DNA from 2 places in the Streptomyces sp. NPDC049970 genome. Region 2 is predicted to be linked to the other one. Evidence: riboswitches for the same ligand, from Rfam matches in the RefSeq annotation. Region 2 holds a riboswitch; the other holds the start of a gene.
What was found. A riboswitch is a leader RNA that binds a small molecule or an ion and turns the genes downstream of it on or off. The one in region 2 is predicted to bind cobalamin.

Region 1 (4,709 bases), on a different contig from region 2:
TGTTGGATCTCGCTCTGATCGCCGTCGCTCATGCGGAGATCCTAGGGGTCGCCCCCTCGCCCCCGGCAGGGGCAGGGAGGGTGTCCCGTTCGCCTCCGCGGGCACACGTGAGCCATGTCTCCCGTCGGGGCGAATCGGCGCGGAAGCGGACCATTCGCACCGGGAGGGGCCGGTCCCCGCACCGGCGACGGCGGTCCGGCCTACCCGTCGCGCACACAAGCGGAATCGCCGCGAACGGTTGGGGTCACCATGCCGCCCTGCCCAGTTCATCTTCCGTTCACCCAGGTTGCTTACGTTCCACGTGCCACTGACGTCGAACGATTGCCTGGGTAAATGGAACACATCACGCTGCTGCTCGCGATCGTGATCGTGACAGCTCTCGTGTTCGATTTCACGAACGGTTTCCACGACACCGCCAACGCGATGGCCACCACCATCTCGACCGGCGCACTCAAGCCCAAGACAGCGGTGGCCATGTCCGCCGTTCTCAACCTCGTCGGCGCGTTCCTGTCGGTGGAGGTCGCCAAGACGATCTCCGGCGGGATCATCAACGAGGACGGCCTCAGAACCGAGGTCATCTTCGCCGCGCTCGTCGGCGCCATCCTGTGGAATCTGCTGACCTGGCTGGTCGGCCTGCCCTCCAGCTCGTCGCACGCGCTCTTCGGCGGCCTCATCGGCGCAGCGGTGATGTCGGCGGGCTGGTCCTCCATCGACGGCGGCACCGTCGTCACGAAGGTCCTGCTGCCCGCGATCGCCGCGCCGCTCGTCGCCGGCGTGGCCGCGCTCCTGGCCACGAAGCTGACGTACCGCCTCAACCGGAAGATCACCGACGAGGCGCAGCTGAAGTCGACCGCCAAGGGCTACCGCGCCGGCCAGATCGCCTCGGCCGGTCTCGTCTCGCTCGCCCACGGCACCAACGACGCGCAGAAGACCATGGGCATCATCACCCTGGCCCTGGTCACCGGCGGCGTCCTCGCCCCCGGTTCGAACCCGCCGGTCTGGGTCATCGCCTCCGCCGGTGTCGCGATCGCCCTGGGCACCTACCTCGGCGGCTGGCGCATCATCCGCACCATGGGCAGCGGCCTCACCGAGCTCCGGCCGCCGCAGGGCTTCGCGGCCCAGACCAGCGCGGCCACGGTCATCCTGGCCTCCTCGCACCTCGGCTTCTCCCTCTCCACCACGCAGTCCTGCTCCGGTGCGGTGATGGGCGCAGGCCTCGGACGCAAGGGAGGCGTGGTCCGCTGGTCCACCGCCACCCGGATGTTCATCGCCTGGGGCCTGACGCTGCCGGCCGCCGGCCTGGTCGGCGCCGGGGCGGAGTTCCTCACCAAGCAGGGCCCCTGGGGCGTCGCCGTGGTGGCCGTCGTGCTCGTCGCCGGCTCCGGTGCCATCTGGCTGCTGTCGCGCCGCAAGCCGGTCGACCACACCAACGTCAACGAGCCCGCGGGCGTCGTGACCACCGCGATCGCGGCGGTCAGCCCGCCGCCCGCCGGCACGCTGGTCCCGGACCTCAAGGCCACCATCCCCGCCCCGGCCGACCCCCAGACCGACCCGGCCCGACCGGCCACGGTGTAAGGACAGATCCGTATGAACATCGACTGGGCAGCTCTCGCGTCCGTCTTCGGCGTCAGCCTCGTGATCACCGTCGCACTCGTCGGCCTCTTCACCCTCGGCATCCTGGGCCTGGCCAGGCAGGTGCCGACGGCTCAGGGCGGTGGCGGTCCCCACGCTCCGGCGCGCGCCGGTGCCTACGCCTGCTTCGCGCTGTGCGCGGTGGCGGTCGCGTACGGGATCTACCTGATCGTCGCCTGAACCTCCTCGGTGCGTGACACCGGGCCGGACACACCGTGCGTGTGTCCGGCCCGGTGTGCGTCCGGGCACGCCGAAGCCTCGCAGGTCAACGGCAGGTTGACGGGCGTTCGCAGAGCGTGGTGGACTGCCCGGGCCATTACGGCGACAGGAGAGGAAGCCGGTGCGAATCCGGCGCGGTCCCGCCACTGTCACCGGGGAGCAGTCCTCCACACGGAAGTCACGGCCCGCGACCGCGGGCTGGAAGGCCGGAGGACCTGCGGATCCGGAAGCCAGGAGACTCTCGTCGCCGGTCACGTCGAACCAGGGCGCGGACCCTGAGTGAGGACATCTGCCATGCCCGGCCGCCGTGCGTCCCTTCCCGCACCACCCGTGACGAGGTCCCTTCGAGGCGCGACGGCCTGCTGATCCGTGCGAGCCGACCGCATCTTCGCGTACGGTGCCGCCGCCGGCCTGATCGGCGACCTGCTGCTCGGTGATCCCCGCCGGGGCCACCCCGTCGCCGCCTTCGGGCGAGCCGCCGCGGTGGCCGAGAGCGTGCTGTGGCGCGACCACCGGGGCCGGGGCGCCCTGCACGCGCTCGTCTGCGCCGGGGGTGCCACGGGCGCCGCCGCGCTGGCCGCCCGCGCCGTACGCCACCGCCCCGCCGCGGCCGTGGCGCTGACCGCCGCCGCCACCTGGTCCGTCGTCGGGGGTACGTCGCTGGGCCGCGAGGCGCGCGCCATCGGCGGCGCCCTGGCCGCCGGGGACGTCGAGCTGGCCCGCGAGCGGCTGCCGCATCTCTGCGGCCGCGATCCACAGGCGCTGGACGGACCTCAGATCGCCCGCGCGGTGGTGGAGTCCGTGGCCGAGAACACCTCCGACGCCGTGGTGGGGGCCCTGGTGTGGGGCGCGCTCGGCGGGGTGCCGGGGCTGGTCGGCTTCCGGGCCGTCAACACGCTCGACGCCATGGTGGGACACAGGTCGGCCCGCAACCGGCGCTACGGCTGGGCGTCGGCCCGGCTCGACGACCTGGCCGGCTGGCCGGGGGCCCGCCTCACCGCGGCGCTCGCGGTGGCCGCCGGGGGCCGCCCGCGCGAGGCCGTCCGGGCCTGGCGTGCCGACGCGGACAGGCACCCGAGCCCCAACGCGGGCCCGGTGGAGGCCGCCTTCGCGGGGGCGCTCGGCGTACGGCTGGGCGGGACCCTCGCCTACGCCGGCCGGGTCGAGCACCGGCCGGTACTCAACGGGGAGGCCGGCCGGGACGTGCGGGTCACCGACATCGAACGCGCGGTGCGGCTGTCGCGCCGGGTGAGTGTGCTGGCCCTCGGCGTGTGTGCGGCGGGGCGGCTGGCCATGGGACGGAGGGGAAGATGAGCGGCGGGCTGCTGGTCGCCGGCACCACGTCGGACGCGGGCAAGAGCGTGGTCACGGCCGGGATCTGCCGGTGGCTGGTGCGCCGGGGGGTGAAGGTCGCGCCGTTCAAGGCGCAGAACATGTCGCTGAACTCGTTCGTCACCCGTGAGGGGGCGGAGATCGGCCGCGCCCAGGCGATGCAGGCACAGGCCGCCCGGGTGGAGCCGTCGGCGCTGATGAACCCGGTGCTGCTCAAGCCCGGGAGCGACCGGTCGAGCCAGGTGGTCCTGATGGGCAGGCCGGTCGGCGAGATGAGCGCCCGCGGCTACCACGGCGGGCGTCAGGAGGCGCTGCTGGGCACGGTCGTGGACTGCCTTGAGCAGCTTCGGGGTACGTACGACGCCGTGATCTGCGAGGGGGCGGGCAGTCCGGCCGAGATCAACCTGCGGCGTACGGACATAGTGAACATGGGCATCGCGCGGGCCGCGCGCTTCCCCGTGCTGGTGGTGGGCGACATCGACCGGGGCGGTGTGTTCGCCTCGTTCTTCGGTACGACGGCGCTGCTGAGCGCCGAGGACCAGTCGCTCGTCGCCGGGTACCTCGTCAACAAGTTCCGCGGGGACGTGTCGCTGCTGGAGCCCGGCCTCGACATGCTGCACGGGCTCACGGGACGGCGGAGCTACGGTGTGCTCCCGTACGCCCACGGGCTGGGCATCGACGAGGAGGACGGGCTGCGGGTCTCGATGCGCGGCACCGTACGGGAGTCGGTGGTGGCGCCCCCGCACGGCGAGGACGTGCTGCGGGTCGCGGTGTGCGCGGTACCGCTGATGTCCAACTTCACCGATGTGGACGCGCTCGCCGCGGAGCCCGGTGTGGTGGTGCGGTTCGTGGACCGGGCGGAGGAGCTCGCCGACGCGGACCTGGTGGTCGTGCCCGGCACGCGGGGCACCGTGAAGGCGCTGGCCTGGCTGCGGGAACGCGGGCTGGCGGACGCCCTGCTGCGGCGGGCCGCCGAGGGGCGTCCGGTGCTGGGAATCTGCGGCGGGTTCCAGGTGCTGGGCGAGCGCGTCGAGGACGACGTGGAGTCCCGGGCGGGGCTGGTGGACGGGCTCGGGCTGCTGCCGGTGCGCGTCCGCTTCGGCCGGGAGAAGGTGCTGGGCCGGCCCGTCGGGACGGCGCTCGGGGAGCCGGTGGAGGGGTACGAGATCCATCACGGGGTCGCCGAGGTGCACGGCGGCGAACCCTTCCTGGACGGCTGCCGGGTGGGCTCGGTGTGGGGGACGCACTGGCACGGCTCGCTGGAGAGCGACGGCTTCCGGCGGGCGTTCCTGGGCGAGGTCGCGCGGGCGGCCGGGCGGCGGTTCACCGCCGCGCCCGACACGAGTTTCGCGGCGCTGCGGGAGGAGCAGCTCGACCGGCTCGGGGACCTGGTCGAGGAGCACGCGGACACGGACGCGTTGTGGCGGCTGATCGAGGAGGGGGCTCCGGCGGGGCTGCCCTTCGTGCCGCCGGGAGCGCCCGCGTCCGCTCCCGCGCCGCGGCGCGCCGAGGACGCCCCGGCCCCG
Region 2 (4,709 bases):
ACCATGCTGGCCTGGTCCTTCGTCCGCGACGACCAGCCGCTCGGTGACACCGCCCGCCAGGTCGCGCTGGCCCTGCGCGACGAGGTCGGCGATCTGGAGGCCGCGGGCACGTCCGTCATCCAGGTGGACGAGCCCGCTCTGCGCGAGACCCTGCCGCTCCGCGCGGCGGACCGTCCCGCCTATCTGGACTGGGCCACCGAGTCGTTCCGGCTCACCACCGGCGGCGTGCGGCCGGACACCCAGATCCACACCCACATGTGCTACGCCGAGTTCGGCGACATCATCCAGGCCATCGACGACCTCGACGCCGACGTCATCAGCCTGGAGGCGGCCCGCTCCCACATGCAGGTCGCCCACGAGCTCGCCGCCCACGGGTATCCGCGCGAGGCGGGACCGGGCGTCTACGACATCCACTCGCCCCGGGTGCCGGGCGCCGAGGAGGCCGCGGACCTGCTCCGGACCGGACTGGAGGCCATCCCGGCGGAGCGGCTGTGGGTGAACCCGGACTGCGGTCTCAAGACCCGGGGCTGGCCCGAGACCCGTGCGGCGCTGGGGAATCTGGTCGCCGCGGCACGCACGGTCCGTGGTGAGCTGTCCGGGTCCTGACCGACCGGGCGGCGCCGGCCGGGGCGCGCGACACGCCCCGGCCGGTGCCCGGCGGACCTCCCGCCGGTGTCGCGGGTCCGAGTGACGGGCCCGGCGCGTCTCAGTCGGCGAAACAGCAGTCCCCGCACTTCGAACCGGCCGGTGTCCGGTAGTACAGGCAGCAACTGCGACGGCGGAAGGCCAGGTCCGGTCCGGTCAGGGATCCCGTACCGACGAGCCTTCCGGTGCCGAGCAGTCGCGTGACCAGGCGGGTGAGCGGCGTCCGCAGACCGGGCCGGGCGGCCAGGAGCACTCCGGCCGAACCCGCCAGCGCGGAGGCCGCGTTCCCGTCCAGCAGGCGGGGGGCGATCTTGACGTCCAGCCCGGCCTCCAACGCCGCCAGGTGCCCCATCACCTCGGTGCTCAGGGCGTGTTCGCGGTGCGGGAGCCGGTCGGCGTACCACCCGGCGGGGTGCGGCAGCCTGAGTGCCGAGCCGGTGTCGGCGCGTTGCAGGGCGTCGAGGTCCAGCACGATCCCGTGGAGCAGGGCGCAGGCCAGCACGGGTGACCAGAGGCGGGCCGCGTGCCCCAGTTGGGCGATGGACACGCCGACGCGCGGATCCCTGGTGCGGTACCGGTCGGCGACGGCCGTGGCGAGGTCGGCGAACCCGCGGGCGTACGACTCCTGGACGGGGTGCCAGCCCTCGCCGGGGCCACCGGTCCGCATGGCGAAGAAACCCCCGAGGGCGGCCGCGTCCTCCATCGCCGCCGCCACGGCGTCCTGGGGCGCCCGAGCCGGATCAGCCATGCCGGGTGCCCTCTCCCCCGTGCGTCGCCTGGTGGACGGCTCCGCGCGGACCGGCCGCTTCGGCACCTCGGTCCACCGGGCGCCGCCGGCCTCAGGTGGCCGCACGGCGCCGGGGAGGCAGGAAGGTGTAGAGGTCGAGGATCTCGGGCCTGGACGCCAGGCCCGGGCCGCCCGCACGCACCCAGGCGGCGATGTCCTCCGTCGCGTCAGGGTCGTTGACCAGTCCCAGCCAGACCGGCCGGCCTCCGGCGGCCCGGCCGGCGGCGGAGGGCTGCACGACGACGACGTTGGCCTGGTCGCACACGTCGAGGCACTCGGAGACCCGCACCGGTGCCTCGGTGCGCAGCCGCGCCGTCTGCGCCGCGTGGTCCACTCCGGTCACCTTGGGACTGCCGCAGCAGCAGTCCCGGCACACGACGATGCGGCAGGGGGCCGGGCCCGCCGTCCTCACCGCCACCACGGTGTCCGAAGCCTCCTGGGCCGGGTTGTCGGGCACGCCGAACCACCCTCTCTCCGGGGAGATCCGCCCCGGTGTACGTCGAGGAGGCGACCGCGTGAGTCTCCTGGCTCCCGGGTCGAAGTCCGTCCCGTCCTCACCGCTCCGTCCGGAGGGGCACCAAGGACGGGACGGATCAACTCGCCGGTCACAGTGGCGGGACCGCGCCGGATTCGCACCGGCTTCCTCGGACCGCCGTCGCCCTGTCGTGGGTCATCATGACATCCGACGGAAGGGGGCCGCCGGGCGCGGCGTCCCGGGAACCCGCCACAGGGGCGGCCCTTTCCGTCGGGGCGCGCGGCGGGAGGCCGGGACCGCCCACTTGACCGCGCCCCGACGGAACGTACTATCACCAGGTCATCGCCGCGACGGGAGACAGGAAGCCGGTGTGAATCCGGCACGGTCCCGCCACTGTGACCGGGGAGTGCGACCCTCGACATGCCACTGCGCGCCGCGTGGGAAGGCCGAGGGGAAGCGTCGATCCGGGAGTCAGGACACTGGCCTGTCGCGGGCCCGATCCGAGGAGCGCGGACTCCCCAGGAGGCTTCACGTGTTCACAGCCATGTCCCTTTCCCCGCAGGCCGTTCGACCCCGCCGACGCACGTCCCCGCGGGTCGCGGCAGGCGCGCTCGCGCTGGCGGCACTCGCCCTGACCACGGGGTGCGGCTCCGCCGGTGGCGCGGGCGGAAGCCCGGAGGGCGGGGTGCAGGTGTCCGAGGGCTTCCCCGTCACGATCGACAACTGCGGGGTGAGGACGACGTACACCGAGCCTCCGGCGCGGGTGGTCACCATCCACCAGCACCCGGCGGAGCTGATGCTCGCACTCGGCCTGGGCGACCACCTGGCCGGTACCGCCTTCCCCGACTCGGCCGTGCTGCCCGAGTTGAAGCAGGAGTACGAGGCCGTCCCCGAACTGGCCGAGAGGGAACCGTCGTTCGAGACTGTCCTGGAGGCGGAACCCGACCTCGTCTACGGCGGGTACGGCAGCGCGTTCGCGGACAAGGAGGGGCGCTCGCGCAAGGCGTTCGCCGACGCCGGGATCGACACCCACCTCAACCGCGAGTACTGCGGCAGGAAGCGGGTGACGATGGAGGACACCTACGACGAGATCCGCACCGTGGGCACGATCTTCGGTGTGTCCGACCGCGCCGACACGCTGGTCTCCGATCTGAAGGGGCGGGTCTCCGAGGCCGCGTCCGCCGTCGAGGGCGAATCCGACATGCCGGTCTTCGTCTACGACAGCGGCGACAAGTCGGCCTTCACCGCGGGCGGCAGGAGCCTGGGGACCGAGCTGATCCGGCTCGCCGGCGGCCGCAACGTCTTCGCCGATCTGGACGACGTGTTCGGGGACGTCTCCTGGGAGCAGGTCGTGGAGCGCAAGCCGGAGGCCATAGCCATCTACGACTACGAGGGTTCCGGGAGCGTCGAGCAGAAGAAGGCGTACCTGCTCGCCCAGCCGGCGCTCGCGGATGTGCCGGCGATCAGGAACGAGCGGTTCGTCGTCCTGCCGCTGACCGCGACCCTGGTCGGGATCCGGTCGGCGTACGCGGTCGGGGACCTCGCCCGTGGGCTGCACCCCGAGAGCTTCCGGTGACCGCTCCGGCCGTGGGCACCCCGGCGGAGCCTGCCGTGGGACGGCGCGCGAAGGGTGGCACCGCGGCGGGCGGGGGGACGTTCGCCGTGGCCCTGCTCGTCCTGACCGCCGTGCTTCTCGCATCCGTCGTCGCGGGTCTGGCCATCGGTTCGGTGCACGTCCCGCCGGGCCAGGTGTGGGGAATCGTGTGGCACGCCGTGGGCGCCGACCGGTCCGCGCCGGACTGGTCGCGGGCCCGCGAGACCATCGTGCTGGACGTACGGGCGCCACGTGTCCTGCTCGGGGTGGTGACCGGCGCCGGGCTTGCGGTCGTGGGGACCGCGATGCAGGCACTCGTACGCAACCCCCTAGCGGAGCCCTACCTGTTGGGGGTCTCCTCCGGGGCGTCCCTCGGCGCCGTGACCGTGATCGTGTTCGGGGTGACTCTGTTCGGGCCGGTGTCGCTCCCGGTCGCCGCGTTCGCCGGAGCGCTGGGTGCCCTGCTGCTGGTGTACGCCACCGCCCGTACGGGGGGCCGCATCACGTCCGTGCGGCTGGTGCTGTCCGGTGTGGCGGTCGCGGCCGTACTCACGGCGGTGCTGGACCTGCTGCTGCTGACCAGCGACCGGGGGAACGAGACGCGCGCGATCCTCGCCTGGACGCTCGGTGGCCTCGGCGGTGTCGACTGGGCCACTCTCCGGCTGCCCGGCGCGGCGCTGCTGCTCGGCATCGGTGTCCTCTCCGTGCAGGCACGCAATCTGAACCTGTTGCTGGCCGGCGAGGAGGCCGCCACCACGATGGGCCTGGACGTGGGCCGCTTCCGGTCGCGCATGTTCGTGCTGCTCTCCCTCGTCACCGGCGTGCTGGTGGCGGCTGCCGGGCCGATCGGTTTCGTCGGTCTGATGCTCCCGCACATCGTGCGGCTGTTCGTCGGCGGTGACCACCGCCGGGTGCTGCCCACGGCCGCGCTCGGCGGAGCGGTGTTCCTCGTCTGGGCCGACATCGCCGCGCGTGTGGTGGCCGCACCGATGGAGATCCCGGTCGGGGTGCTCACGGCGCTGTGCGGCGGGCCGTTCTTCCTCTGGCTGATGCGCCGCGACGCACGGCGCGGCACGGGCGAGGGTGTGGCATGAGGGCAGCCGAACTCGTCGTCGACTCGGTCACTCTCACGGCCGGCGCCCATCAGCTGGTGCGCGACGTGTCGATGACCGCTCGCCCCGGTGAGGTGATCGGCCTGGTCGGGCCGA

Region 1: it holds a riboswitch for cobalamin, as region 2 does, so the genes downstream of both, AB0I83_RS29305 (cobalamin biosynthesis protein) here and AB0I83_RS14955 ((2Fe-2S) ferredoxin domain-containing protein) in region 2, are expected to answer to the same signal.

Annotation. Positions count from the first base shown of each region.
Region 1 covers NZ_JBFALP010000026.1:6,380-11,088, reverse strand. Annotated here, with positions in the region: gene AB0I83_RS29320 (class II aldolase/adducin family protein) at 1-32, opposite strand, end outside; gene AB0I83_RS29315 (inorganic phosphate transporter) at 334-1,575, shown strand; gene AB0I83_RS29310 (hypothetical protein) at 1,588-1,812, shown strand; cobalamin riboswitch at 1,962-2,092, shown strand; gene AB0I83_RS29305 (cobalamin biosynthesis protein) at 2,221-3,165, shown strand; gene AB0I83_RS29300 (cobyric acid synthase) at 3,162-4,709, shown strand, end outside.
Region 2 covers NZ_JBFALP010000006.1:330,520-335,228, forward strand. Annotated here, with positions in the region: gene metE (5-methyltetrahydropteroyltriglutamate--homocysteine S-methyltransferase) at 1-606, shown strand, start outside; gene AB0I83_RS14950 ((2Fe-2S)-binding protein) at 707-1,393, opposite strand; gene AB0I83_RS14955 ((2Fe-2S) ferredoxin domain-containing protein) at 1,485-1,853, opposite strand; cobalamin riboswitch at 1,950-2,078, opposite strand; cobalamin riboswitch at 2,227-2,410, shown strand; gene AB0I83_RS14960 (ABC transporter substrate-binding protein) at 2,452-3,483, shown strand; gene AB0I83_RS14965 (iron ABC transporter permease) at 3,519-4,595, shown strand; gene AB0I83_RS14970 (ABC transporter ATP-binding protein) at 4,592-4,709, shown strand, end outside.